2 regions of the Vibrio ziniensis genome follow, and region 1 is predicted to be linked to the other one. Evidence: predicted binding sites of a transcription regulator. Region 1 holds the regulator's gene; the other holds the start of a gene.
The links. Region 1 encodes PurR, which represses purine synthesis genes. Its sites were predicted from a motif close to TNANGNAAACGTTTNCNTNA; they were not measured.
Positions count from the first base shown of each region.

Region 2: a site for PurR is predicted at 9,925-9,944, ahead of G5S32_RS10775 (uracil-xanthine permease family protein). Genes of this name have one in related genera too.

Region 1 is NZ_CP049331.1:1,937,464-1,952,703, reverse strand. Features, by position in the region: gene topA (type I DNA topoisomerase) at 1-1,154, shown strand, start outside; gene G5S32_RS08900 (IS4 family transposase) at 1,294-2,619, shown strand; gene glgC (glucose-1-phosphate adenylyltransferase) at 2,933-4,150, shown strand; gene glgA (glycogen synthase GlgA) at 4,140-5,606, shown strand; gene G5S32_RS08885 (alpha/beta fold hydrolase) at 5,756-6,562, shown strand; gene G5S32_RS08880 (TVP38/TMEM64 family protein) at 6,883-7,566, opposite strand; gene G5S32_RS08875 (TfoX/Sxy family DNA transformation protein) at 7,895-8,482, opposite strand; cyclic di-GMP riboswitch class I at 8,596-8,694, opposite strand; gene purR (HTH-type transcriptional repressor PurR) at 8,866-9,873, opposite strand; gene torD (molecular chaperone TorD) at 10,154-10,801, opposite strand; gene elyC (envelope biogenesis factor ElyC) at 10,960-11,778, opposite strand; gene cmoM (tRNA uridine 5-oxyacetic acid(34) methyltransferase CmoM) at 11,868-12,650, shown strand; gene mukF (chromosome partition protein MukF) at 12,662-13,999, shown strand; gene mukE (chromosome partition protein MukE) at 13,980-14,741, shown strand; gene mukB (chromosome partition protein MukB) at 14,738-15,240, shown strand, end outside.
Region 2 is NZ_CP049331.1:2,339,819-2,355,058, forward strand. Features, by position in the region: gene dapA (4-hydroxy-tetrahydrodipicolinate synthase) at 1-627, opposite strand, end outside; gene G5S32_RS10725 (glycine cleavage system transcriptional repressor) at 942-1,484, shown strand; gene bcp (thioredoxin-dependent thiol peroxidase) at 1,494-1,967, shown strand; gene G5S32_RS10735 (methyl-accepting chemotaxis protein) at 2,047-3,918, opposite strand; gene G5S32_RS10740 (AI-2E family transporter) at 4,111-5,184, opposite strand; gene G5S32_RS10745 (sulfurtransferase TusA family protein) at 5,168-5,413, opposite strand; gene bepA (beta-barrel assembly-enhancing protease) at 5,650-7,107, shown strand; gene arsC (arsenate reductase (glutaredoxin)) at 7,133-7,483, shown strand; gene wrbA (NAD(P)H:quinone oxidoreductase) at 7,483-8,058, shown strand; gene G5S32_RS10765 (DUF2069 domain-containing protein) at 8,069-8,497, shown strand; gene G5S32_RS10770 (DUF2066 domain-containing protein) at 8,571-9,770, opposite strand; gene G5S32_RS10775 (uracil-xanthine permease family protein) at 9,989-11,245, shown strand; gene ybaK (Cys-tRNA(Pro) deacylase) at 11,309-11,788, opposite strand; gene ushA (bifunctional UDP-sugar hydrolase/5'-nucleotidase UshA) at 11,923-13,584, opposite strand; gene kdsA (3-deoxy-8-phosphooctulonate synthase) at 13,943-14,794, opposite strand; gene G5S32_RS10795 (SirB1 family protein) at 14,813-15,240, opposite strand, start outside.

The DNA.
Region 1 (15,240 bases):
AACTTGAGAAACGTGGCATTGGTCGTCCATCGACTTACGCTTCAATCATCTCAACCATTCAAGACCGTGGGTATGTGAAAGTTGACCAACGTCGTTTTTACGCAGAGAAGATGGGCGAGATCGTTACTGACCGTCTAGATGAAAGTTTTGACGACCTGATGAACTATGATTTCACCGCACGTATGGAAGAGAAACTCGACCAAATCGCGGTTGGTGAAACCAGCTGGAAAGAAGTGCTTGATAGCTTCTTTAACGATTTCAGCACTGATTTAGAAAAAGCAGAACAAGAAGAAGACCACGGTGGTATGAAACCAAATCATATCGTGGAAACCAGCATTCTTTGTCCGACCTGTTCACGCCCGATGGGTATTCGTACAGCGTCTACAGGTGTATTCCTTGGTTGTTCTGGTTATGCATTAGCACCAAAAGAACGTTGTAAGACAACGATTAACTTAGGCAGCGAAGAAGGCATAATCAATGTTCTTGAAGAAGACGTGGAAACTGCGGCGCTACGTGCCAAGAAACGTTGTCCAATTTGTGAAACAGCAATGGATGCTTACCTAATTGACGATAAGCGTAAACTTCATGTTTGTGGTAACAACCCGAACTGTGATGGTTATATTGTTGAAGAAGGCGAGTTCAAAGTTAAAGGCTATGATGGTCCTGTGGTTGAGTGTGATAAGTGTGGCTCAGACATGGTGCTTAAGAACGGTCGCTTTGGTAAGTACATGGGTTGTACAAACGACGAGTGTAAAAACACTCGTAAGATTCTTCGTAATGGTGAAGTTGCTCCACCAAAAGAAGAACCAGTACATTTCCCTGAATTGCCATGTGAAAACTCAGATGCTTACTTCGTTCTTCGAGACGGTGCTTCTGGTCTGTTCTTTGCGGCAAGTAACTTCCCTAAATCTCGCGAAACTCGTGCGCCTCTAGTTGAAGAACTGGCTAAGTATAAAGAACGTCTTCCAGAGAAGTTCCACTATTTAGCAACAGCGCCTGCGAAAGATCCTGATGGTCGTCTTGCGGTGGTTCGTTTTAGCCGTAAGGGCAAAGAACACTATGTTCGTACTGAAAATGATGGGAAGCCATCAGGTTGGACCGCTCTATACATCGATGGAAAATGGGACATCACAGATAAGCGTAAAAACGCTTAATCAATGAGTCTTCAATCAATAATAGAAAAGGGTAGCGTTAAGCTATAATGCCGATCAGTTAAGACTTTAATCGGCAGATCAGTTGAATGATCCTACCTGTATGTAAAAATCCGATAGACTCTGTTTATCGGATTTTTTTATGCACGTTTCTCAAGCCCTCGACATCATCAACAGTTATAAACCCAATCAAGTTGAGACACTCGCTGACCTCCTGCCCATTGAACTCATCAATAGTGCTTACGAGCTTACCGATACTGTTACGCTAAGAAAACGAAAGCTAACTTTAGAGTCGATGGCATGGTTACTGGTTGGAATGGCAATCTATAACGATAAATCCATGGCAGACATTGTAAATATGCTCGATATTGTTGACCGCACAGGTAAACCATTTGTTGCTCCAAGTGCATTAACACAGCGAAGAAAAAACCTCGGTGAGTCAGCGGCTAAAGCTCTTTTTGAGTGTACGCAAAGTCATTGGTTTAAGCTGGCGAATTTACCAAACTGGAACGGACTCACTCTTCTTGGCGTTGATGGTGTTTTGTGGCGAACGGAGGACTCAAAAGAGAACGCTGAAGCGTTTGCAAAGCCTACCAATCGTGACGGTAAAGAAACACAGTACCCACAAGTGCGCATGGTATGTCAGATGGAATTGAGCAGCCATTTAATCACAGGCAGTGCCTTTGACTGTTATAGCGTCAATGAAATGAAGTTAGCAGAGCAACTGATAGAGACGACACCTGATAATAGCTTAACCCTTTTTGATAAAGGCTTTTACTCTCTTGGCCTACTTCAAGCATGGAGCTCGCAAGGCATAAATCGACATTGGCTTATCCCAATGAAAAAAGGACTCACTTATGATGTCATTCAGTCTCTCGGCCGCCAAGATAAACTGATAAAACTGAAGAGTAACCCGCAAGCACGTAAGAAGTGGCCAGAGCTGGAACAAGAAGTGGTTGTACGTTTAATCACGAGAGTCAAAGAGGGTAAGCAATACGATGTTCTCACCTCAATGCTTGACCCTATGCTTTACCCCAAATCGGACATAGTGGGTCTGTATGGATACCGTTGGGAGATTGAGCTTGGGTATCGAGAACAAAAACAATATATGCTTGGCAACCGACTCACACTTCGAAGTCGACTCCCTGAATTAGTGAAGCAAGAACTCTGGGGAATACTACTGACCTATAACTTAGTCAGGTATCAAATGGTGCAGATGTGTAATACGTTGAATGGAGATTACTTGCCATATCAACTTAGCTTCAATGGAGCATTAGCTCACATCATGCGCCTGATAGTGGGACTTCCATACTCGTCACCAGGAGCAATCCCGAGGCAATTCCAAAACTTCTACTCAATGAGTGAGAGCTTAATACTTGAACCTAGGCGAGAAAGATCCTTCCCTAGGGTCGTTAAGAAAAAGCCAAGCCGATACCCTAGAAAAAACAATGCCGCTCACCTTAAGTGAACGGCATTATAGCGTTAAGCTACTCTTTTCTTTTTTGATAACAGCGAAATCATCAGCAGGCTATTGTCGGGTTGATGCAATTAAATGAACTGAACTTGTGCTGGAACTCATACTTTAGAATATTACCCTTAACTAATGTATGAGTTTGTCATCTTTAACACAGCTTCTCCTGCTATAAATTTTAGAGCTGATATGTAACTTGTTGCTTTATCTGGTCTGACCTTGTGACGCTTCCCGCTACTATCTGCAACGCTACTTTATTCCCCCCTCAATAACCAAAGTAGACGTCAATATTATAAATGGAGAGTTATATATGTTTGGTGTATTAGGAATGATTCTGGCTGGCGGTGAAGGATCTCGTTTGATGCCTTTAACCGAAACGCGTTCGAAACCTTCGGTGCCTTTCGGTGGTAGCTATCGGCTGATCGATTTTGCCCTAAATAATTTTGTTAATGCAGACTTAATGAGAATCTACGTTTTAACCCAATTTAAGTCTCAATCCCTTTATCTGCATATGAAAAAAGGTTGGAATGTTACAGGTATCACCAACCGTTTTATTGACATTATTCCGGCGCAAATGCGTGACGGTAAACGTTGGTATGAAGGCACGGCAGATGCCATATACCAGAATATTGTGTTTGTTGAGCAATCTGGTGCGGAAGATGTCTGCATTTTTGGTTCTGACCATGTATATAAGATGGATATTCGCCAAATGCTCGATTTCCATAGTCAGAAGCAAGCCAAGTTGACGGTCGCTGCGTTGCGTATGCCTAGGGCAGAAGCCTCCAAATTCGGCGTAATTGAAGTAGACAGTGATGGTAAGATGATCGGCTTCGAAGAAAAACCGGATAATCCAAAATCAATACCGGGAGAACCTGATTGGTCTTTAGTTTCAATGGGTAACTACATCTTTAAATCCTGTGTGCTTTGCGCTGAATTACGTGAAGATGCAGCAAACATGGAATCTAGCCATGATTTTGGCAAGGACATTATTCCTAAAATGTTTCCTGATGGTGGCGTCTATGTCTATGACTTCTCCCAAAACAAAATTAAAGGTGAGATACAGACGACTTATTGGCGAGATGTCGGCACGATAGATTCCTATTGGGCTGCACATATGGATCTACTCGATAAAAAGCCACCTTTCTCGTTGTATAACCGTAGCTGGCCGTTGCATACTTACTATCCACCTCTACCTCCAGCGACATTTGTTGATTCTGGCGAGCGTAGAGTTAAAATCACAGACAGTTTAATTTCCGGTGGAAGTTATATCCAAGGATCAACTATTTATAAATCAGTTTTAGGATTCAGAAGTAACATTGCGGCTGGCTCTTTGATTAGTGAATCTGTTATCTTGGGTGATGTGAAAATAGGGGCTGGGTGCTCAATCAAGCGCACGATCATCGACAAACATGTTGAAATTGCTCCCGGCACTGTCATTGGTGAAAATTTAGAATTGGACCGACAACGATTCCACGTGTCTGACGACGGAATCGTCGTCATTGCAAAAGGAACAAAAGTTGGATTCTAGAAAGGAACAACTCAATGTGTGGTTTACCGTTTCAGAAGCTCAAGGGTTAGTAAAAAGTGGAGGCTTGGCTGATGTAGCCAAGGCTCTGCCTAAAGCTTTGCTGGAACTTGGCCACCAAGTCGCTATAGTTTTACCTGGTTATCGCAGCGTACCTGAAAAAGATTCATCGCCAGTGATTCTCGAAACCGAACTTACTCATTGGCCACATATTCGCTATCAAGTTCGTCAAAGAGAGCTTGAGGGTGTGCCTGTTTACCTCATTGATTGCGATATGTATTTTGACCGTCCTGAACTTTATGCTGAGCACAACCAAGCCTATCCTGATAACGGAGAACGCTTTGGCTTTTTCTCAGCAGCGTGTTTAGATGTGTTGCCTAAGCTAGGAATTAAACCTGATATTATCCATGCTAACGATTGGCATACAGGGTTAGTTCCATTTCTTCTCAAAACTCGCTTCAGAAACGACCCTTACTTTACTGGCGTCAAAAGTGTCATAACCATTCACAATGCGATGTTTAAAGGCATATTTTCTCATCATCAGTTAGAAGTCATTCCAGAACTTAATTTGTCGGGGATGGAGTTCCTCGAGTATGGTCATGACCATATCAGTATGCTCAGAGCAGGTATTGCATTTGCAGACAAAGTCAATGCGGTAAGTCCGAATTACGCGTCAGAGCTTCTTACTCCTCTTGGTTCTCATGGTTTGGTTGATGATTTTGTACGCCGAGCACGTGATTTACATGGCATCGTTAACGGATGTGATTACAGTGAGTGGAACCCAAGAACGGACACATACTTGCCAGAATTTTATTCAGACGAAGCAAAATCGTTGAAGAAGGGTAAGTCTGCCAGTAAGAAAGTGTTGCAAGAAGAATTGCAGCTTCCGCAGCGTGACGTTCCTCTATTTGGAATGGTGTGTCGACTAACGCATCAAAAAGGTTTCCATTACATTCTTCCTATTTTGGAGAAGTTTCTGCGTAACGATGTTCAATTGGTTATCGTGGGAACGGGGGAGCCCGAAGTAGCAAATCAGTTACACAAGATAGCCAGCGTGCATTCAACACAATTTGCTTTTGTTGAGGCTTACAGTAATCGCTTTGCGCACCTTGTTGAAGCTGGTTCTGATTTCTTCTTAATGCCGTCAGAGTTCGAAGCTTGTGGTTTGAACCAAATCTACAGTATGGCTTATGGTACTTTGCCGATTGTGCGAGAAGTTGGTGGCCTAAAAGATACCGTGTTGGATTACGATAAATACCCTAGTGAAGCTACTGGTTTTGGTTTCCAAGAGCCATCACCAGAAGCATTACTCATCACAATGCAACGCGCGTTACTTTTTTATCTTCAACATCCAGATTTATTATTAGAAGTTCAACAACGCGCAATGAGGTGTGACTTCAGTTGGCGAGAATCTGCGTTGGAGTACGTAAAGATGTATAACTACGCAATTTTTGACTAGATAGATAAATGAACAAAAACAGAGCTTTAAAGCTCTGTTTTTGATCTGGTCGAGGTAGAGTAGCATTATTTAACAACTCTAATCACCTTGAAAGGGGAGGATGTGGTACCCTCAGTCTATTCTGTTTCACATTAAATTAAGTGGTACCAATGCCCCAAAGCATGCTTTTTCATAAAATTTACCATCATCCAACCAGTCAGGAATGGGTGGTATTTGTACATGGTGCAGGAGGCAGTTCGTCCATTTGGTTTAAGCAAATTAAAGCGTATAAGCAGCATTTTAATTTGTTGTTTGTTGATCTGCGTGGTCACGGAAAATCCCCTCAGCTCATCAAAGATCTGATCAGTAACAAATATACGTTTAAGTCTGTTACGTTAGATGTATTACGAGTTCTCGATCACTTAAAGATTCAATCTGCGCATTTTGTCGGAATGTCTCTTGGGACGATCATCGTACGTAACCTTGCAGAGTTGGCAACAGAACGCGTGAGTTCTATGGTGTTGGGTGGTGCGGTCACCCGTTTAAATACCCGCTCGCAAATCTTGGTTAAATTGGGGCATATAAGTAAGAATTTTGTACCATATATGTGGCTCTACCGTTTATTTGCCTATATCGTTATGCCGCAAAGAAGTCAAAAGCAATCTCGAAACTTGTTTGTCCGAGAAGCGAAGAAGCTTTGCCAGAAAGAATTCAAACGTTGGTTTACTCTTACTGCAGAGATTAATCCAATGATGCGTTATTTTCGCGATAAAGAGTTACCGATACCCACCCTGTATTTGATGGGCGAGCGTGACTATATGTTTATCCAGCCTGTTAAAGATATGGTGGCATTGCACGAGAAAAGTGAACTATGGGAAATACCGGACTGTGGGCACGTGTGCAATATTGAACAGCCTGAAGTATTTAACCGAGTTTCCATCGATTTCATCCACAAGCAGTTAACCATTAACGCTTAAAAGCCTTCTAGATGCTCTCATAGCCGCAATTCCAGCACAATCCGAATTGCGGTTCGTTATTCTCTCCGCAATGCTTACAGACCCAATCTGGCTGATTTGGGAATGCTGGTTGTAAGTAGTCACTTATAACCTGTTCGGACTGTTCGAGCAAACTCAGATTCAAAAGCCATACATAAGGTGAAGAGGCTTCATCAAAAGGGATTTCCCCGCGGACACTGAAAAGCGTTTCACCTCGAACTTCACAGGGAATATTTTGTTGTCGCAACAGCCCGCACACAATATGTGCTTCAGTTGGATGTTGAGCAATGAATATTTTCATATTACTCGTCGGTGATTGTTCTCTTTTTAAGTTTAGTCAGTACTTGTTTTGCCAAAAACGGAAATATGCCCAATAACGCAAAAGAAAGTAGAACGCTTGGAGATAGTATTCCTGACAGAGTGTCTATATCAGCAAGTTGAGTGCCTGCATTGAGATAAACAGCCGTTCCTGGGAGCATCCCCAACTGACTAACTAGGTAATAACGAGTCGTTGAAATCGGTGTTAAGCCCATAAGTAGGTTGATAAGAAAGAATGGAAACACTGGAATCAATCTTAGTGTAAACAGATAAAATGCACCATCTTGCGCTACACCTTTATTGATGGCAGAAAGATTGTCACTAAAACGGTGTTGTATCCAATTGCGAAGCAAATATCGGCTGCTAAGAAAAGCGAGGGTCGCACCAATTGTACTAGCAAAAGACACTAAGATAAGACTAAACCAAAAGCCAAATAAAGCCGCTCCGAGAAGAGTAACAACGGCAGCTCCGGGAATGGATAAAGCGGTAATCACAATATATGCGATAAAGTAAGCAATAGCTGAAAAAACGAGGTTCTGGTCTATGTATTGAGAGAGGGCTGCTTGTTGAGTTTTCGCATATTCCAGAGTGAGATATTGGCTAAACTCAGTACCCATAACAACGATGAGGGTAATTAAAATCAACCCTAGTATCAGTTTATGACTCATCGTTAACTCCAAAATAGTTGGATAAAACCATCACTTGCTCCTCATACCATCCTAGATAAAAATATGATCAGACTGAGCATCGGTAGAACAGCGAATAGGCGTCAAACGCAAACGCGCATTCATTCGTCCCTGAAGCTCCTCCGATCCATCCATGGCTCGGAGGGTTTGCTTATCGACGCCTATTCACTGATCAGGAAATTATCCAGAATGGTATCATGTATAGAGAATAGGAAAGGCAGAGCCGACTTTAAATTTCATTTTGGTTTTGATTATTCATAAAAAAGCACCCTATGAAGAGTGCTTTGTATCTTTAAGTCGAATATAGAAACTAGAGTTTCTGCATTAATTCATCGCGGCGAGACTGGGGAATGACAGACCAATGCTTACCTTCAATTGCACCTTCTAAAGCCCATAAAAGCTCAATACCAACAGTTGTGGCATGAGTCTCTTGCACGGCTCTAAACGCAGCCACTGCGCCTTTCTGTTGCAGCATGTCAACAGAATCGATTCCTGCTTTTTTGAGCATACGTTCTGTAGCAAGACGCATATTAGGAAGATCTTTAAGTCGGTCTGGTTTCGCTTTAGCTTGAGTCTCGCGTTCTTGTTTCGCGACATCTAAGGCTTGCTTTGCTTTTTCAATAATTAGATGCGGGGTATCCCACACATTTTCAGGTAAGGCAAAGTATTTAGTCACAACAGGAAAACCACGTTTTTTATAAACGTAAGGTTCATAGCCTTGTTGTTGGAAATTCTTTGAGGAGTGATCATCCGCACGAATGTGTAGTCGGTCATTAACGACCAGAGCAAACATCGTGTCATCGATGAAAATGCCAAACCCTCCGAACATAGAACGCGATTTTACGCTTCCTAGTTGCTCAAAAAGTCGCATTGAGTCTTTTAGTACTGGTTTATCCATGCTGTTAGTCTCGGTGTATTAATAAATACGCCACCAAATTCAGGTCCGAGAGAATAGCAAAAGAATACATTGAGCATGTCAATCAAGCGTCAACTCATGTATACCTTTTTGCCATCGGCAACCCCGCTACCTACCAATTATGAACTAACATGGATTGGTTTAGGCCGGAGGCTTTGCGTCCCACCCTTTCAGATGGTTTGCCCTGTGCGTGACATTACTTTCAAAATAATAAACAAAACTTTGAATAAGCATCACATTTATGTGAACTAAATGTGACGTTGATCAAAGTTTGAATATTGGGTTTGCGAGCTTATTACTGTTTTAATATTTGTGAGATGAATTTCACTGGCTCTTATTGAACGGTACTTAAATAGAGTAACTAATTATTTTGTAAGGTCTTTTACTGTATCACGCTCTACAATTTCTGGATGCATTTCGAAGATTCGACGTTCATGCTCTTTATCTTTGATTCGTTCTAACAAAATCTCAAATGCGTTTTTGCCCACACGACGTTTTGGTTGATGAATCGTGGTTAGGGGCGGAGAGAAGTACTCTGCAAGTTCAATGTTATCGTATCCGATTACCGAAATGTCATCGGGTACACGAACACCTTTTTGTTGTAAACGTGACATTAACCCTAGTGCCATTGTATCGTTGAAACAGAACACAGCGGTCGGCATTTTATCCATTGCGATAATTTTATCTGCAGCTAGTACTGCTGTATCACACTCGAAGTTGCCTTCAAGAATCCAGTTATCATTCACTGTCAAGTTCGCCTCTGCCATAGCGCGACGGAACCCCGCAATTCGTTCCTGACAAGCGAGTTTATGTAAGTGTCCACTTAAGCAAGCAATGTCTTTATGACCTCTGTCGATAAGGTATTTAGTCGCTAAATAGCCCCCTAATTCAGAGTTATCAATGATTTTGTCAGCAGTAGAAGCTTCTGGACCCCAATCCATGATGACTTTTGGAATGTCCGAATGACTTTCAAGCATCTCTGACAGTTCTTGTGTTAGGTCGGAGCACATGACTAAAATGCCATCCACTCGCTTCTCAGCCAGCATTCGGATGTAATCTCTTTGTTTCTCGTAGATGCCACCTGTGTTACACAGAATCAGTGTGTAACCCTGACGGTAACAGTAGCTTTCTACACCGTCGATGACTTCAGAAAAGAATAGATTGGTTGATTGAGTAACTAACATACCAATGGTGCGGGTAGTATTGCATTTCAAGCTACGTGCTACGGCACTTGGTGCGTAGTTTAGCTCTTTTACTGCTTCGAGAACTTTTTCTTGAGTTGCTTCAGCAACAAAGCGAGTTTTATTAATTACGTGTGATACGGTTGTGGTTGATACGCCAGCTAAGCGAGCAACATCTTTAATCGTAGCCATATATTTGTCCTGTTTTGACTGCTGATTTCGCTAAATTTTTTATTAGGTAAACAACCCACATTACTGGCCGGATTCAGCAGCGGCGAAGTTTATAAAGCTTCTAGCCTAAAGTCGTTAAAACACAAAAACCGCTTCGATATAGCGGTTTGAGTTTTAAATAATGATTCATCTTTTATGGTATTGAGTTTAAACCGCAAATGGTTAGCTAGCAACGACAAATCAATAGCGCAAACTTAACTGTAGTCACAATTCATGCCCTTTGTTGAACCAACGATGAGTTTCAATTGCCTGTAAGATAGTTTAAATCAAGCTCTAAAAAAGCGACCAATAATACTGAAATTGATGAATAAAATCCCAATTTATCCTTGCTCGCACAATCAAAAGAAAAATCAGGTATCCAGTTCAATAGATGATGACGAATATAGTCCGCTTGGAACTTTAGGGCCTGTTCCATACGGGCTTCTTTCTCAAGTTCGTTAGAGCGAATAATGAGGTGTCCGAGAAAGTCTAATTCGATAGCGAGATGATCATATGATTCATTTGTCTGCTCTTGAACATGTACGCCATTTTGCTCCATTAACTCAGCAATTGCTTGTGCTGGAGTTTTATTATTCATTTTTGATTTATCAATATAAAGAGATGCGTACGGGAGAGCCGAATTCCCATCACATTTTAGAAATAGGTTATAGAAGCTATTAGCAATTTGCACTTGTGCATCTTCATGTTTGAGAAGTTGCTTGAGAGTTGCGCATAGTTTGTGAGTGGAGACTGCTAAATGGTCGTTTTCACTAAGTCCTGCGAGAAAATTGTAAATTTCGGGGGATGAGTAATGTGACAAGTCTTGTGAACTGAGTTCGCAAGCAAACAAACCTGAAAGCCACCAATAGATTTCAGCTCGTTTTTCGTTAAAGGCTTTAATTTCTTTCATTACTTAGCTCCGTACTTTTCTTTATCTAAGTCTAAGCAATAATTACGCTCTGTACGAAATTTGCGAACTAAAGTATGCAGATCGAAGACCTTTGTTGAGCGAAGGTTGGCGAAAAAAGACCCGCATAAAGCGGGTCTTCATATCATCTTTGCAAGGAGCTACTTATCTTGTGTTAGTTTGCCATCAGAGCCAGCAACATAATCGCGCATCTTTTGCCAAAGCTGACCAAGGCTCTCGTACCAAAAGCGCTCGGTTTGCTCCAAATAGCGTGCTTGAGGCGTGTATTTATCCCAGGGTTGAGTAATGTTAGCTTGAGCTAAAAAGTTGGTTGGCGCTGGAATCGGGTTTAATCCTGCGGAATTAAATTCTTTAATTGCTCTTTCCATATGGCTGGCGGAAGTCACTAGTACCAACTTTTTGCTTTGTACGAATGCAGCAGCTTGTCTTGCCTCTTCCCAAGTATCTTTTGCTGTTTCTAACAACACGATGTCAGACTTTGCTACACCGAGTGCTAATGCGACTCGTGCTAACATACGAGCATGACTAAACTCGCTGCCACCAGCATAACCTGAAAGAATCAATTTGGATCCTGGGTACATCCTAGCAATACGTATTCCTTCCGTTAAACGCATTAATGCTGCTCGTGATAGTTCAGAAGTTGGTGGTATATAGCCATCGACAACATGTCCATTACCTAAAACCATCACGTAATCAATGTTTCTTTCGACAGGAAGAAACGCGGGGTATTGGCGCTCTAAAGGCATCAACAAACTTGTTGATATGGGTTGAAACGAAATAAGAAAAAGACTGGTTAGAGAAAACAGAACGATGAGGCTGCCAGTTTTACGTTTGGCAGTAAACATAATCAGCATTAAGCCAATAAATCCCACAATCAGCAGTGCTGGTAAGGGCATTAAAAAGGATGAAACAATTTTTTTCAGCTCAAACATAAACAAAATAGTCCGAAAAAACAGCACTTGACAATAAAAAGGGTGAAACCCTCTTTATTCCTGCTATTCCTATGACAAAATAGCAGCACGAATTCGCTATGATAACCCAAGCCGCTGTGACAGAAGATCGTAATTTCGACGATATTGCCCACAAATTTGTAAAAAATATCTATGGCTCCGATAAAGGAGAAATCCGTCAAGTAATTGTGTGGGAAGACCTGACGCAGTTGTTGGCAAGTTTTGACCAATCAGAAACTCCGTTGCACATTCTAGATGCTGGCGGGGGACTAGCGCAGATGTCACAGAAGCTCGCTAAGCTCGGACATCGTGTGACCTTGTGTGATCTTTCTTCTGAAATGCTCAATCTTGCTAAGCAGGATATTGCCAATAATGGCTTGCTTGATCAATATCAGTTGGTCCATTCTCCTGTGCAAAATATACAGGAGCATTTAACTGAGCCAGTTGACGTGGTGATGTTTCACGCTGTGATGGAGTGGTTGGCTGAGCCAAAACCCGCTTTAGAAAACTTGTTAGCTCAAGTGAGACCGGGTGGCATGGCATCTATCATGTTTTACAACTACCACGGGCTTGTATATAAAAATGCAGTATGTGGCAATATTCCTCATGTATTAGAGGGAATGCCGCATAGAAAACGCTTCAAACTTCAGCCTCAAACTGGATTGCTTCCTACGGAAGTGTATCAGTGGATAGAGGATTCAGGGTTTGAGATACAAGGTAAATCTGGTATTCGCTGTTTTAGTGATTACATTGGCAATGTGAAAAATATGGGCGAATACCAATACGATGATGTATTGGCTTTAGAACGAAAATTTTGTCGTCAGGAGCCATACCTCTCATTAGGCCGATACATACACGTATGGGCTAAGAAAAAACAATAACAGGAATAACAATGGGTGAGTTAACTCAGAACGCTGTTGAGCAACCTATTGATGAATTGGTTAGCTGGGTAAAGCAGCATGATTTCTCATTAAATCTAACGACTGAGCGACTCGCGTTTTTAATCGCAATTGCAGTGCTAAGTAATGACAGATTTGATGAAGAACTCGGTGAAGGTGAGTTGCACGATGCGTTCATTATAGTCACTCGAATGTTTGAAGATACAGGTGAAGCGTCGGCTTTTCGCGCTAACAACGCCATTAATGAATTAGTTAAACAACGTCTGATCAGCCGCTTTACCAGCGAACTGACTGATGGGGCTAGCATATATCGCCTATCGCCGTTGGCGATTGGCATTACTGATTACTACGTTCGTCATCGAGAGTTTTCTAAGTTAAAGCTTTCTATTCAGCTTTCAATGTTGGCTGATGAAATGGCGAAGGCGGTTGAATCTGCAGAACGAGGTGGTTCAGTTGGGCACTGGAAAAAGAATGTATTCGGTGTGCTGAAATACTCTGTAGGTGAAATCTTTGACCGCATTGATTTAAACCAACGCGTCATGGATGAACAACAACAATCCGTAAAACAGCAAATCGCCGAACTCCTGAATAAAGATTGGCGTGAAGCCATTCATAACTGTGAAGCGTTGCTTTCTGAAACCTCCACCACATTAAGTGAGTTGCAAGATACGTTACAAACTGCAGGCGATGAACTTCAAACTCAAATTTTAGATATACAGGAAAGCGTGTATGGCAATCCTGAACTTGAGTTCATTGAAGAAACATTATTTGGCTTGCAGATGAAACTTGATCGCATAACGAGTTGGGGGCAGCAGGCGATTGATTTGTGGATCGGTTATGACCGTCACGTACATAAGTTTATTCGTACGGCTATCGATATGGACCAAAATCGCGCGTTTAGCCAACGCCTGCGTCAATCCTTTAACGACTACTTTGAACAACCTTGGTATTTAACTTATGCCGATGCAGACCGCCTTATGGATCTGCGTGATGAAGCATTAGTGCTACGTGACGAGGAAGTTACTGGTAGTGTTCCTGATGAAGTTGAATACGAAGAATTCCAGCAAGTAAACGATGAGCTTGCTGAAACAATCGGCGCTATGCTGCAAGTGCATAAAGACCAAGGACAAGCGATAGATTTGGGTGCGGTATTACGTGACTACCTCGCTACCCATCCAAAAACACATCATTTTGATTTAGCACGAATTGTTGTTGATCAAGCAGTTCGACTCGGCTACTCAGAGTCGGACTACCAAGCGATTCAGCCAGACTGGCAAGCAATCAACGACTTTGGTGCAAAGGTACAAGCAAATGTCATCGACAGATATTAATGAATACATGCCAGAGAATCTGGCTAAAGCGATCAGCAATCCGCTTTTCCCTGCACTCGATAGTGCTTTACGTGCTGGTCGACATGTCTCTAGCGACGATTTAGATAATCACGCGTTCCTATCGGATTTTGAAACGGAGTTGGCGCATTTTTACCAACGCTATAACACTGAACTGGTGCGCGCACCGGAAGGTTTTTTCTACTTACGCCCTCGTTCAACGACGTTAATTAGCCGCAGTATTTTGTCTGAACTAGACATGCTGGTGGGTAAAGTGCTCTGTTTTCTTTATCTCAGTCCTGAGCGTTTGGCTCACGAGGGCATCTTTACCAATCAAGAACTGTATGAAGAGTTACTTTCACTAACCGATGAAAAAAAGCTTATGAAGTTAGTGACCAACAGAGCTAATGGCTCTGATTTGGACAAAGAGAAACTGTTTGAGAAAGTACGCGCATCGCTTCGTCGTCTGCGTCGCCTAGGTATGATTATCAATATCGGTGAAACCACAAAATTCAGCATTAGCGAAGCAGTGTTCCGCTTTGGTGCTGATGTTCGTATTGGTGACGACATGCGTGAAGCGCAACTACGTCTTATCCGCGATGGTGAAGCTGTTGTGCATAACCAGGAACCGAATCAGCATAGTCTGTTAGGTGAAGGTTTGTTAGATGATGGTTTATTAGAAGAAGACTCTTTGACAGATGAAGAAGATCAAGCCGATGAAACAGAATTGGAAGGTGAAGCATGATTGAAAGAGGTAAATATCAATCGCTAACCATGATCAACTGGAACGGCTTCTTTGCTCGTACATTTGATATTGATAGCTTAGTAACGACACTCTCTGGCGGTAACGGTGCTGGTAAATCAACCACAATGGCTGCATTTATCACCGCGTTGATTCCTGACCAAAGCCTATTGCATTTCCGCAACACCACTGAGGCTGGTAGCTCGCAGGCGTCTCGTGACAAAGGATTATTCGGTAAATTGCAGCCGGGTGCGTGTTACGCGGCACTTGATGTCGTAAACTCTCGCAAACAACGTTTATTGTTTGGCGTAAAGCTGCAACAAGTTGCTGGTCGTGATAAGAAAGTAGATATTAAGCCATTCCTTATTCAAGGTTTGCCAAGCCATATAAAGCCGACTGACATTCTGATTGAAACAGTCTCTGACAAACATGCTCGTGTCCGTCAAATCAGCGATGTGAAAGCGGCGGTAACAGCAATTGAAGGCGCTCACTTCAAAGCATT
Region 2 (15,240 bases), 400 kb from region 1:
GATGTTATTTGTTACAGAAATAACACCTTGGCCGCCAAGCTTGACGAACTCTAAACCTGTCGCATCATCACCACTTAACAGAATAAAATCATCACCACAAAGCTCACGGTGAAGCGCGACACGGCTCAGATCACCCGTCGCATCTTTCAGTGCAACGATATTATCTAGCTTCGCTAGACGAGCAACGGTTTCCGGTTTCAGATCAACCGCAGTACGGCCAGGTACATTGTATAAAATAATAGGCACTTCAGTCTGTTCAGAAATCGCTTTGTAATGCTGATACAAACCTTCTTGTGTTGGCTTATTGTAGTATGGGGTCACACTCAAAACGCCAGCAATACCCGTATTGTTTAGAAGACGGCTAAAGGTAATTGATTCGTGAGTTGCATTTGCACCAGTACCAGCAATAACTGGAATACGTCCAGCAGCGTACTCAACCGCTTTTTCAACAACCTTGACATGCTCTTCGATGGTCAGTGTGGACGATTCACCTGTTGTACCTACTGCAACGATAGCATCGGTACCAGCTTCAACATGGTAGTCAACAAGCTTCTTCAGACTTACAAAGTCGACTTCGCCATCTTGGGTAAAAGGTGTAATTAACGCTACGATACTTCCTGAAAACATGTCTATCTCCATAATTAAATGCTTTCCGCATGGTACTGCATGGGAGTTGAAAAACACAAGAGGCTGAGAATGCCTAAATGCTCCTTATCAGTGAATATTTATCACATGTTGGAGCTTTAGCCCAATCTATATCTTATCAACTATTGTATATAAGCAATCCTTCATCTTGTTAGAGGTCGGTCATATTTAATTGACCTGTATTCTCAGAGGTAATTCCTATACTTTAGGTAACATCAGATGTGGGCAATAAGATAGAGCTCACTGAATGCAAAGTTGTGCTAACATGCCCAAAAATGACAAAGCGAATTATCAATATGACTCAACATCTTGTGATCACTGCAGTAGGAACTGACCGGCCGGGTATTTGTAACCAAGTCGCAAAATTAGTTACGCAAGCTGGCTGTAATATCGTCGACAGTCGCATAGCTCTATTTGGAAAGGAATTCACCTTGATCATGCTGTTATCAGGAAATGCCAACAGCATTACCCGAGTGGAAACAACGCTACCATTGCTCGGACAAGAACAAGATTTGATTACCATGATGAAAAGAACTTCTCCCCATGATCATCAATCGAATGACTATGTGGTTGAAGTTTATGTGGAATCTGATGACCGCCTTGGTTTAACAGAACAATTCACCCAATTTTTTGCTGACCGTAATATTGGTATGGCTTCACTGAGCGCTCAAACTATCAGCAAAGATAAGCTTCAACGCAAAAAAGATCAGTTCCATATCGCTATCACCGCTCATGTAGATTCAGAATACAACCTTATGCAGCTTCAAGAAGAATTTGATGCACTATGCTCAGAACTCGATGTACAAGGTTCTCTTAATTTTATAAAAAGCAGTCAATAAGGAAGAATAATGAACACTTTAAAAGCGGGTTCTCCAGCTCCAGCGTTTTCACTTTTAGACCAAGATGGCAACCAAGTTACTCTATCTGATTTTGCTGGCAAAAAAGTCCTGTTTTATTTTTACCCAAAAGCAATGACACCTGGCTGTACTGTTCAGGCTCAAGGTATGCGCGATGTAAAAGCTGAACTTGAGGCACTGAATGTAATCGTACTCGGTGTCAGTATCGATCCTGTCACTCGTTTAGGTAAGTTCATCGCTCGTGATAACCTAAACTTCTCCTTACTTTCAGACGAAGATCACCAAGTAGCAGAACAATTTGGTGTTTGGGGAACCAAAAAATTCATGGGCAAAGTATATGATGGCTTGCACCGCATCAGCTTTCTGATTGATGAAAATGGCATGATTGAACACGTCTTTGATAAGTTTAAAACCAAAGATCACCACGAAGTAGTACTTAACTATTTAAAAGATAAACAGGCTTAATGATACTGTTTAAAAAACATTGAACAAAAAACAAAGGTCAGCAAAATGCTGACCTTTTTGTTGGAAACGGCTAGGTAGTTTAAACAATAAACTTACCAAGAATAGCATCCTGCTCACGCACGTTCTCCGTTTGAACTTGCATTGCAATATTGGCCTCTTCAGCGGATTGAGAAACTTGAGTCGACAAGTCCTTAATCTTCACGGTGTTGTTATTAATTTCCTCAGCAACAAGGCTTTGCTCTTCAGCTGCGGAAGCTATCTGCATGTTCATATCACTAATATGCTGAATCGCACCATGTATTTTCTGCAATGCAGCATCAGCTAATTGCGCTTTGCTGACAGCTTCTATTGCCGTTGCTTTGCTCTCATGCATGGCAACAGACACAGAGTTAGCCCCAGCTTGAAGTTGCTCAATCATGCTACGGATTTCAGTGGTTGATTGCTGTGTACGTTGCGCCAACGTGCGAACCTCATCGGCTACCACAGCAAAGCCTCGACCAGAATCACCTGCGCGCGCGGCTTCAATCGCAGCGTTTAATGCTAGTAAGTTCGTTTGATCTGCAATGTCATTAATAACTTTAAGAATTGTTTCAATGTTTGCTGTTGCAGACTCTAGCCCCTGAACTTCTTCTACTGCCTGCTCGATTCGTGCAGAAAGCATATCGATAGATGAAGTTGTATCTCCAACAACTTTGGAACCTTCCTGAGTAGCATCGTCCGCATCTTTCGCAGCAGAAGCAGCACCTTGAGCATTATTGGCAACTTCCATCGCAGTTGCTGCCATTTCGTTCATCGCTGTTGCTAGTTGTTCAAGCTCCTGAAGCTGTGAACGCATCGCTTCAGACGATGAATGGACACTACTCATGGTCTGTTCTGCACCGCGTTTGATTTCTTCACCAATCGCTTTTGATTGCTTGATTTGGTTTTGTAGCGTTTCGGTGAAGGTGTTGAAATCTGCGGCTAACTCAGCGAATTCTTTGTCTGTATTAGTGCTCAGACGCTTGGTTAAATCCCCTTGTCCAGAAGCCACATCTTTGATGGCATGGTTAAGAGTGTTCAATGGGCGCATCAAAACTTTAATCAATATAGTTAAAATAATGATACTTAATACCACGCCAACAATGGTGTAGATAATCGCACTATTTCTTAATTTAGCTACTGATGAAAACGCTTTATCAGTATCGATCAAAGCACCAACATACCAATGCTCGGTTGGCATATAAGTCAATCCGACTAAGAAATCATGTCCATCAATATCAACATGTTGAGCGCCTTGCTTAATCTCTATCTTAGGTAAATAAGTGGAAATATTTTTGCCGTTATGTTCTGCGTTAGGGTGAGCAATAGTCATACCATCAGAGGTAATAATGAACATCTCACCAGCATTAAATAGGTTGATCTTATTTACCATATCAGCGAGTTTATTTAGTCTCATGTCATAGAACATTGCACCAGTAAACTTACCGCTGTTGTGAACAGGGGTGGCAATAGAAATGATCGTCTGTTTAGTAGAAACATCTACGTATGGCTCAGTAACGGTTAACTTGCCATCTCTTTTGGCATCGACATACCAAGGACGTTTACGTGGATCATAACTACTATCCGGCTCCCAGCCATCATCATTCTCGACGACTTTACCATCGCTGTCATAGCCAAAGCCAACAGCTAGAAAGCTGCTTTTGAGTTTTTGGGTTTCCAGAACGTTTTTCACGTAGTCACGATTTTCTGGATCTAACTGAAGAATATCAGTCGTGGATTGAGCTAATGCTTTTTTACTCTCCATCTCGGCGGCTACAGTATCTGCAACCCCTTCGGCTATTCCCTTTAAACTACCACCAATTAAATTCGACACTTCCTTTCGAACAGTGCTTACTTGCTGAATAGATAGCAAAGATGCTGTCACCAGCAACAATACCGATGATGCAGCCACGATCTTTTGACTAAATCTCATACGTCCCTCATTGCACACTTGTGGTTTTTGTTATGTTCATCACTTTATCGACAGGAAAAATGAGAACTTAAGCAATATCTTTATTAGTTTTATGTATTGCAACTGACGCATATTTAATACTAATCACAAATAACAAAAAAGCCCAAAAATATTAAACTCTTGGGCTTAGTAATTTTGCGACCATTAAATCGGTTATTCTATTTGCGTTGGGGGGTGCTCTTCATTGCTAGGAAGTGCGTTCCAAACAGCTTTTACCAGCGTCGCTAGAGGAATTGCAAAAAATACTCCCCAAAATCCCCATAAACCACCAAACACAAGAACGGCAACTATGATGGCAACCGGATGGAGATTCACGGCCTCAGAAAACAAAATAGGCACTAACACATTACCATCAAGCGCCTGAATAATGGCATACGCGATAAGTAGATAGTAGAACTGAGAAGTTAGCTCCCACTGGAATAAACCCACAATCGCTACAGGTACGGTAACCGCTGCTGCACCTATGTATGGAATCAATACAGAAAAACCAACAGCAACAGACAACAGTACTGAGTAACGTAAATCCAACACTGCAAACGTCACATAACTCACGCTACCAACAATAATAATCTCTAATACTTTACCGCGAATGTAATTTGAGATTTGTTGATTCATTTCCACCCAAACTTTATTCGCCAGATTACGGTTACGTGGCATGATTCCACTCGCCATCTTTAGCATTTCACGCTTATCTTTGAGTAAGAAAAACACCAAAAGAGGAACCAGAATGAGGTAAACACCTAAAGTCGCTAAGCTCACTAAAGAAGCTAGCGAACCCTTCACCAAAGATTCTCCCATTCCTATTGCTTTATCTTTAGCGTTATTCATTATCGATTCAACGATTTGCAAATTCGCTAGTTCAGGAAAGCGTTCGGGAATAGTGGCAATGAGCTTCTGTAATCCGTTGTACATCTTAGGAATATCTGCCACTAAGTTAGCCACCTGTTGCCAGATAGTCGGAACCAAGCCAAACACTGACAACAACATAACGCCAACGAAGAGTAAAATAACGAAAATAACCGCTAAGGTTCGTGGCACTCTCCAGCGACAAAGTTGCGACACAGGCCACTCAAGCAGATAAGCTAAAACAATAGCCACCAACAAAGGCGCAATGAGATGTCCGAAAAAGTAGATGATGATAAAACCGAAGAAAAGAATGGCGACCAAACTTACGGCATGCGGGTCAGAGAAGCGTCGTTGATACCAACGACTAACCATTTCGAACATGTAACGATGTCTCCTTTACAACTGTGAGTGAGTTATAACCATCACATTTAACGCTTTGGCACAAATAATCCTGCTTCAGCAGAAAGCTTTCTATATCCTTGAATGAACTTGAATCACTTATCAGAATGGTGACCATATCACCTACTTTGAGCTGGGCTGTGTGACGTTTAGCCAGTAATAATGCCATTGGACATCGCTGTTGACGTAAATCGAGAATATTCGGTTCCATTCTTCGGCTCAATCCTTAATATATGGCAGTTATTGTATCGGCTTTTCTACTATGCGCCACTCTTAATATCCGAAGTTGTAGGGTCACTAAGACCTAGATAGGATTCAAACGGTTTGCTGAATAATGAGTTGCCAACGATGCTGGAGCAATACCGACTTAAAGCAAAGATTAAGAAACCATTTCAAGCTGACAATGTCCTAATGGATAATGATACTGGAGTAACAAGAAAAAACATGATGTTAAAACGTACTCGTTCATTCGTTTGTCTATGTATATCAACGGCCTTATGTGCGCCTTCGCTATCTTATGCCAATAATATAGAACTTCCGGACATCGGTACCGTTGCGGGTTCCACTCTGACCATAGACCAAGAATTGATCTACGGTGATGCTTATATGCGTATGCTGAGAAGCAGCAAACCGATCGTGAATGATCCCGTTATTAACGAATACATTGACACACTTGGTCACAAATTAGTTGCGAATGCGGACGACGTAAAAACACCATTTACTTTCTTTATGATCCGAGACCGCAATATCAACGCATTTGCATTTTTTGGTGGATATGTGGCTCTGCATTCTGGGTTGTTTCTTCACGCTCAATCAGAAAGCGAACTGGCTTCAGTTATTGCTCACGAAATTGCGCACGTAACCCAGCGCCACCTTGCGCGTAGTATGGAAGATCAAGCCCGACGTACTCCTGCGACGATGGCAGCATTAGCCGGTTCACTATTGCTCGCTATTGCCGCACCGGAAGCTGGTATTGCTGCCATTACGGCAACCACAGCTGGAAGTATGCAAAGCCAAATTAACTATACCCGCAGTAACGAAAAAGAAGCTGACCGTTTTGGTATTTCAACGCTGGCAAAAGCGGGGTTTGATGTAAGAGCAATGCCGAGATTCTTTGGTCGCTTAGCAGATGAATATCGCTACGCAAGCACACCTCCACCAATGCTGTTAACTCACCCATTACCAGAAGATCGCATCACTGACAGTCGTGAGCGTGCGCAAAGTTATCCTGTCGTAAAAGTTCAGCCGGATCTTGATTACCACCTAACACGTGCTCGCATAGTGGCACGCTATGCAGACATCGACAATGAAGCCGCTTTGGATTGGTTTACGAGAGCACAACAAAAGAACACTATACCAACGCTAGATGCCTCATTCGAATATGGTAAAGCATTGGTGTATCTTGACTCGAAACAGTACGACAAATCCGAGTCGTTACTGAGCAAACTATTAAAATTAGATGAAAACAATCGTTTCTACCTTGATGCGATGGTAGATCTCTACCTTGAAACGAAACGAGCTGATAATGCGCAAACCTTGCTAGAAACAGCGTTAAAACAAACTCCTAATAACGCGGTACTAACGTTAAATTACGCTAACGTATTGCTAAAACAGCAAAAATTTAGCGAATCGATTCGCGTACTTCAACGCTATACTCATGATAACCCAAACGATACTAACGGTTGGAGCCTGCTTTCCGAAGCCAACAATCGAAATGGTAATCAAGCTGAAGATTTAGCGGCTCAAGCTGAAGTCTCAGCTTTAAGAGCTAACTGGAACAAAGCAATTCAGCTTTATACTCAAGCAGGTCAGCTCGTCAAATTGGGCAGTTTAGAACAAGCGAGATATGACGCTCGTATCGACCAGTTAATGATCCAAAGAGAACGATTCTTATCGCTCCAATAATAAATAGAGAAAGTAAGGAAAAACTATGTCTGTCGTGATTTATCACAACCCTAAATGCTCAAAAAGTCGCGAAACATTAGCTCTGCTGGAAGAGAATCGTGTCCAGCCAGAAGTAGTCAAATATCTTGAAGCACCATTAAGTATTGAGCTATTAAAAACACTGTACGCACAATTGGATGTAGCTAGCGTCCGTGACATGATGCGAACCAAAGAAGACATCTATAAAGAGCTTGGTTTAGGTGACGCAAATGTTTCTGAGGAGGATCTGTTTGCGGCGATGGTTGCCAATCCAAAATTGATTGAACGCCCAATCGTCGTTGCAAATGGTAAAGCACGCTTGGGACGTCCACCTGAACAAGTTTTAGAAATCCTATGATGACAACAGTGGTTGTACTCTATTACAGCCGACACGGAAGTACTCTGTCATTAGCAAGGCAAATAGCAAGAGGGGTTAACAGTATCCCAGATTGTGAAGCGATGTTGAGAACAGTCCCAGAAATCAACAGCAGTGGTAACAATGCTGATGATCCATTCATCACTATTGATGAATTAAAGAACTGTGACGGCTTAGCTTTAGGTAGCCCTGCATGGTTTGGCAACATGGCGGCGCCTTTAAAACACTTTTGGGATCAAACAACCCCATTGTGGCTAAATGGCGATTTGATAGATAAACCCGCTTGTGTGTTTACGTCTTCGTCCACACTACATGGTGGACAAGAAACCACTCAACAAACCATGATGCTACCTCTGCTTCATCATGGAATGGTGGTTATGGGCATACCCTATTCTGAACCTAAACTGCATACGTCAGAAACTGGCGGTACTCCCTATGGTGCTAGCCATGTCTCGCAAATGAACAGCAAACTCTCTGAGGATGAAAGCGAACTTGCTCGTCAACTCGGCAAGCGTCTCGCAAAAATGGCGCGGCAGTTAAAAAACGTTTCAAATTAAAGGAAGTTACATGAGCGTTGAAATGACCTCAAAAACAAAACAATTTCGTAGGTTAGCACTGACGAGTAACCTAGCTTTGATTGCTTGGATTGCTTTATGGCAACTGGATTTATCACCACATCCACACCTTAACCCACTGGCGTTGACGGTCGCATGGCTGATTCCACTTTTGTTACCACTACCAGGAATATTGGCAGGTAAACCGTACACCCATGCTTGGGCAAACTTTATTCTAATGCTTTATTTTCTGCACGCTTTCACCATTTTGTATGTTGACGATGGAGAACGCTGGCTTGCAACAGTAGAACTGCTACTTACATTCTCGGCATTTATGGGTAACATTTTCTACGCAAGACATCGCGGAAAAGAGCTAGGTCTGAAATTGACTAAGCTATCAGTGGTTGAAAAACAAGAGAAACAAAGATTCGGCCAAGAATAAAAAATCATCCAATGAATCAATTAAAAAGGCCCCTAATCTTGGGGGGGCCTTTTTTAGCATTCAGCGATTGTGATTAATCTAACCAAGTAAAACGCAGTGTTTTCACGACAGGTACTGGCTCAGTAACTGCACCTTGCTGAGACAGGTCACTAACCACTACCGAGTTCACGCCAGCAGGTTCTGTGGTTCCCACAGATGGGGCTTGAGATTCGGACACTGATGTAGCTTGTTCAACTGTCGATGCTTGAAGCATTGGTGTTTGAACTGTTGGCTGTGGAACTTCTTGAATTTTTGCTTTTTGTACCTGAGCAATTCGCAACACTTCTTGCTCAAAATCCTCTTCAGTGGCTAACAGATGAACATTAAAAATCACTTCTTGGCCTTGGATTTTTATGATGTCGAGCGAAGCTACTGAACTTAAGGCTTTCAACCGTTTTTCTAACGAGAAGAAATCATTAGCGTTTTTAATTGACTCAAACGCTGCTAATACAGTTTGAGAAGATTCTGAACCAACCAAAACCGAATTCTTGTTCGCGTAATAGTCACTAATTTTATCAATCATGTCTGTCGCGGCTGCACTGCCAGATGCACTGCCAGTCATTGGAGCTTTCTGCGATTGAAGCATATTGTAAGCATTTTGATCATACAGAGTCCAACGTAAGTCATCACCTTGTGCTTTTACCACTAATACGGCATCAGTCGGATAACGGCTACTCGCTAAACTAATCGGTTTAATGAATCCACCCCAAAGATCGGAGATTTCCAACCCAGTAATATCATCGAAGTCACCAACAGGAACGGTAATAGGCAAGCCACGCACCAATGACTCTGCTTTTAGTTGATGTAAGACTTTTGAATCAGAATGTTCCCAGCTAATTGTTCGTTCGTAAGCAGTCTCTTCAACCAACCACACGAGAATGTTGGCGCGATTTTCTAGCCAGAAGGGTAATTGAGCTTGAGTAATCAACGAACGAATTTGTGGTGCACTAAATTGCATTGAAATCGTAGAAACATCATTGTTCTGACCGTAACTAAACTGATTCAGGTATTGGTTATATTTACTCAGCGCTTTTTGAATGACTTCGTTATCTGCAGCGTTTTTATCGCCCGTAGCACGAACAATAACATTTTGCATACCTAGTGCTCGAGCTTTGGCATCTGCATCAACTTGTGTTTGATCAATAACGACTTCTGTTTTGTACAAATTAACAGTGGTGAGTGCAGAAGCTGGGATTGATATTAATCCCATCAGCAAAAAAGCTAAATAGCGCATATTGTTCCTACGTTCTAAGTTTCTTAAAGTCGATGATAAGCAACTATTGTTTATCGGGCAAGACGAGGCCTCTCAGCAGTGAATAAAAGTTTGCAAAAAATGGATTTTGCTTACTCTAATCGATGACAAAAGCAACAAAAATTGATCTAGTTTAAATGGCAATCGTTTGCAAAAGTGATAGAATCCCGCGAATTTTGTTTAGCTACAGGGAAAATACCATGAAAAATGCCATTTTAGGCACTCAGATGCTCTTCGTTGCATTTGGGGCGTTAGTGCTAGTTCCTCTCCTGACAGGACTCGACCCTAACGTTGCTTTATTCGGTGCTGGTGCCGGCACATTACTCTTCCAACTTATTACCCGTCGTTCTGTTCCTATCTTCCTTGCTTCTTCTTTTGCCTTTATTGCTCCTATTATGTTTGGTGTTCAAACATGGGGTGTTGCTGCAACTATGGGTGGCTTAGTGGCAGCTGGTGCAGTTTATATTGTTCTTGGCGGCTTCATTAAGATTCGTGGTGTAGAGTTTATTCATAAAATTCTTCCACCAGTTGTCGTTGGTCCAGTAATCATGGTTATCGGCCTAGGTCTAGCGCCTGCTGCTGTGAATATGGCCTTAGGTAAAAGTGGCGATGGTGCTTTCCAATTAGTTGATGGCGACGCTTCACTTTGGATTTCTTGTGTATCACTACTTGTGACTATCGTTGCAAGCGTATTTGCAAAAGGCTACTTCAAGCTAATCCCTATCGTGTGCGGTATTATTGCGGGTTACGCTCTGTCTCTATTCTTTGGCGTTGTAGACTTCACTCCTGTACGTGAAGCGTCTTGGCTAGCGATGCCTAACTTCACTTTCCCAGAGTTCAACATCAACGCCATTCTGTTCATGATCCCTGTTGCGATTGCTCCTGCAGTTGAGCACGTGGGTGACATGTTGGCGATTTCTAACGTAACTGGCAAAGACTACATCAAGAAACCGGGTCTTCACCGCACTATCGCGGGTGACGGAGCGGCAACTATGCTTGCGGCTTTCCTGGGTGCGCCACCAAATACTACATACTCAGAAGTAACAGGTGCCGTAATGCTTACAAAAGCATTTAACCCAGTGATCATGACTTGGGCAGCGATTACAGCTATCGTTCTTGCTCTTGTTGGTAAGCTAGGTGCTCTGCTACAAACAATCCCTGTACCAGTAATGGGCGGCATCATGATTCTTCTGTTTGGTTCTATCGCTACCGTAGGTCTAAACACGTTAATCAAGAACCATGTTGATCTACACAAGTCACGTAACCTAGTGATTGTGGCAGTAACATTGGTATTTGGTATCGGCGGCATGGCTTTCGGCGTGGGCGATTTCAGCCTACAAGGAGTAAGCTTGTGTGGTATCGTTGCTATCCTATTGAACCTTCTGCTACCAAAAGATTTGGGTGAAAACCACATCGTGGACAACGCTCAAATGGAAGAAGAAGCGCAAAATTCTTAATAGAGAACTCTTCATATCTAATAAAACGGCCTCATCAGAGGCCGTTTTTATTTCGAATCCTATTTATGCTTCAAGGCACAAATCGACGAATTGAGCTCGAGTCAGTGTCGCCAGGTCTTGCGGTGCGAGTTCGATTTCTAGACCTCTTTTACCTGCACTCACGCACATGGTCGGTAGCTCAGTGGCACTGTTATGAATAAATGTCGGCAGCGCTTTCTTTTGCCCTAAAGGGCTAATACCACCCACCACATAGCCAGTTGTCTTCTGTGCAATATCAGGGTTTGCCATATCAGCTTTTTTTGCCTTTGCCGCTTTCGCTGCCATTTTTAGATTCAATTTTTGATTTACAGGGATAATAGCAACAGCAAGATTCTTCTCTTCACCGTTCAAACAAAATAGTAGTGTTTTAAAAACTGTTTTCGGATCCTGACCTAATGCTTCTGCCGCTTCTAAACCATAGCTAGCATTGTTCGGATCATGTTCGTATTGATGAATGATATGAACTACTTTCTTCTTCTTCGCTAACTGAATCGCTGGAGTCATTATTATTCCTTACCGCCTCTAACCTTCTTACTCACGTGGAATAGCTTATCTCTTATCGTTGCCATTTACATTAACAAAAAAATAAGCGGTGTTTTCACACCGCTTATTCCGTAGCTAATGAATCAACTTATTGATTATTTATAAACAATCTCACCTGACGGCGCATATTGGTTTACATCAATTGGGCTGTTTGCTTGTAAAAAGTCTTTTAGAACTTCAGCATCAACAAAACCTGTGTTTACGAAACCTTTACGGTCTGTAATCTTAGGATAACCATCACCACCAGCGGCATTAAAACTTGGAACAGTAAAGCGGTAGGTATTATCTAAACGCAATTGTTTACCACCAATATAAACGTTTGATACTTTCCCCTCTTCCACTTGCATTGAAATACCCGCAAATTGTGCATAAGCACCTGAATCGACAGGCTTAGTCGCAACTACATTGAGGTAATCAAGTACTTCCTGACCAGTCATATCGATATAAGTAAGGATATTGGCGAAAGGTTGTACTTTCAGTACATCTTTGTACGTGATGTCACCAGCTGCGATAGAATCACGTACACCGCCAGAGTTCATGATAGCGAAGTCTGCTTTAGCTCGTTGCATATGAGCTGTAGCGATCAAACGACCTAGGTTAGTTTGTTGGAAGCGGACAACATTACGGTCACCTTCCAATTTACCATTAGACTCGGCAACTTTAATACCAAGCTGCGCTTGTCCTTTTTCTTGATAAGGACGTAAAAATTCCAACATTTCTTGGTTTTCTGGAATCTCAGTGGTTGCAATCACCATCTTACTTTCGCCATCAACCTTCACTTTCTTCTTAAGGTTCACAGGAATTAGGTTGTAGCTAACCATGCTTAGCTCACCGTTACGGAATTCGTAATCAGCTCGACCAACGTATTTACCCCATTCAAAGGCTTGAACAATGTAAGTACCATTCTGCATGTCTGGCTTACACTCGTCACCCGGTGCGAAATTCTTCTTCACCACATTAGGGCCTTCCATACACACAGGCTCTTGAGAATGACCACCGACGATCATATCTAAATCGCCTTCATTCAAGTAGCGAGCTAGAGCTACGTCACCCGGTGCGTTGATACCATATTCACCGTTTTGATAGTGCCCCATGTGAGTAACAGCAATGATGAGGTCTGGATGTTCAGTTTCTTTCAGCTCAGCGATGACTTTCTTCGCTTCTTCCTTAGGATCGCGGAAATCAATACCGCCGATATATTCTGGGTTACCAATTTTCGCGGTATCTTCCGTTGTTAAACCGATAACTGCGATTTTAATACCTTGTTTATCAAACATTTGATAAGGCTGGAACAGACGCTTGCCAGTAGCCTTGTCATAAATGTTTGCTGATAGCATCGGGAACTCAGCCCACTCACGCTGTTTAAACAGAACTTCTAGTGGGTTATCAAACTCGTGGTTACCTAATGCCATTGCATCGTAACCAATCTTTGTCATCCCTTTGAAATCTGGCTCAGCATCCTGTAGATCTGACTCAGGAACACCAGTATTAATGTCACCGCCTGAAAGCAGTAACAGGCTGCCACCTTCAGCTTCAACTTGAGCGCGAATATCGTCGATCAACGTCTTACGCGCAGCCATACCGTATTCACCGTATTTATTTTGCCAGAAACGACCGTGGTGATCATTGGTGTGAAGAATCGTCAGTTTATACGTTTTATCTGCTTGCCAGTCGTGGGGAGGTTGTGTAGCACAGCCTGCCAGTGACGCCAAAATAGCGGTACTTAAAACCGTTTTAAGAATAAAGCTTTGTTTCATTGTCATACCTTTGAGCTGATGAAATTCACTAATCGTATTTTCTAGGTCTAGATTAATCCGTTATTAATGACTTAACTGGAGATCCACCCTTAAAAATAGATCTAACCTTAAAATAAGTTCACCTAAGTGACAGAGTTATTTCATATTAATGTATACTAGATCACAATAGAAACGCCAAAAAATTGAGTCACTTAGTTGGCTAAATAGTAAAACTAGTTTATTGAAGCCTTTTTTTTACTTTTTATTGCATTAGTAAGATGAAATTGTGAATGAAATCGTTTGCTCAACGAATTCATTACGCTCAGACAGAGACAAAAAAACCACCTTTCGGTGGCTTTTTACTTATAAATTCATTCAATTAGCGAATGTCGATGTTCTCAAAACTCTTTACTAAATCATCGAGAGCTTTCATCTGTGCCAAGAAAGGCTCAAGCTTGTCTAGTGGAAGTGCTGAAGGACCATCGCAACGTGCTTTTTCTGGGTTTGGATGCGCTTCAATAAACAGACCGGCAATACCAGTCGCTAAACCTGCTTTCGCAAGCTCTACGGTTTGTTCACGACGACCACCAGAAGCTGAACCGGAAGGATCGCGCATTTGCAGTGAGTGAGTCACATCAAAGATAATCGGACTACCGTTTGAGGCTTTCTTCATTACGCCAAAACCAAGCATATCAACTACTAGGTTGTCATAACCGTGGCAAGAACCACGTTCACATAGAATAATTTTTTCGTTGCCACACTCAGCGAACTTCTCAACGATGTTTCCTACTTGACCTGGGCTCATGAATTGAGGTTTCTTCACGTTGATAACAGCACCCGTTTTTGCCATGGCTTCAACTAGGTCAGTTTGACGAGCAAGGAACGCTGGAAGTTGGATAACGTCTACCACATCAGCAACAGGCTGTGCTTGAGCTTCTGTGTGTACGTCAGTGATAATTTTCACGCCAAAAGTATCTTTCAGCTCTTGGAAAATTTTCATGCCTTCTTCAAGACCAGGACCACGGTATGAGTGAACTGAGCTACGGTTTGCTTTATCAAACGACGCTTTAAACACATACGGAATACCAAGCTTGTCCGTCACTTTTACATAGTGCTCACAGATTTGCATTGCCAAATCGCGAGATTCCAGCACATTCATGCCTGCAAACAAGGTGAACGGTTTGTCGTTTGCGACAGGAATATCGCCAACGTGAACGATTTTTTGGTCCATGTTTTATCTCTTCAATAATTAATGCAAGGTCACAGTACTATGACTGAGTGCATGCATTTGAGTTTTTAATAATTCTGCTGCTGGATCGTCAGGGCAATTATCAATAAAGAACTGATAATCAGACATTGCCACCTGATGACAATCTAATTGCTGATAAATATAGCCTCTATCGCGGATTTCGTACGGATCATCCGGAACAAAAGTCAGGGCTAAATCCGTGCATCTCAGTGCCAGAGTGTAGCTTTCTTCGCGTAATAAGGCACTTTTCAACAAAGCAAGCCAACGACCGATAATCGTAGGGTGGTCGGTAACTTTAAGGTCTTCCGCTTTGAGTTTTGCCAGAGGGCCTTTCATTCCGATCAACCAAGCTTGTAAAGTATGGTTTGAAACATACTCACCCGAAAACGGATTCAAATATTGGTTGGTTTCATCTGGCCAATTCACTT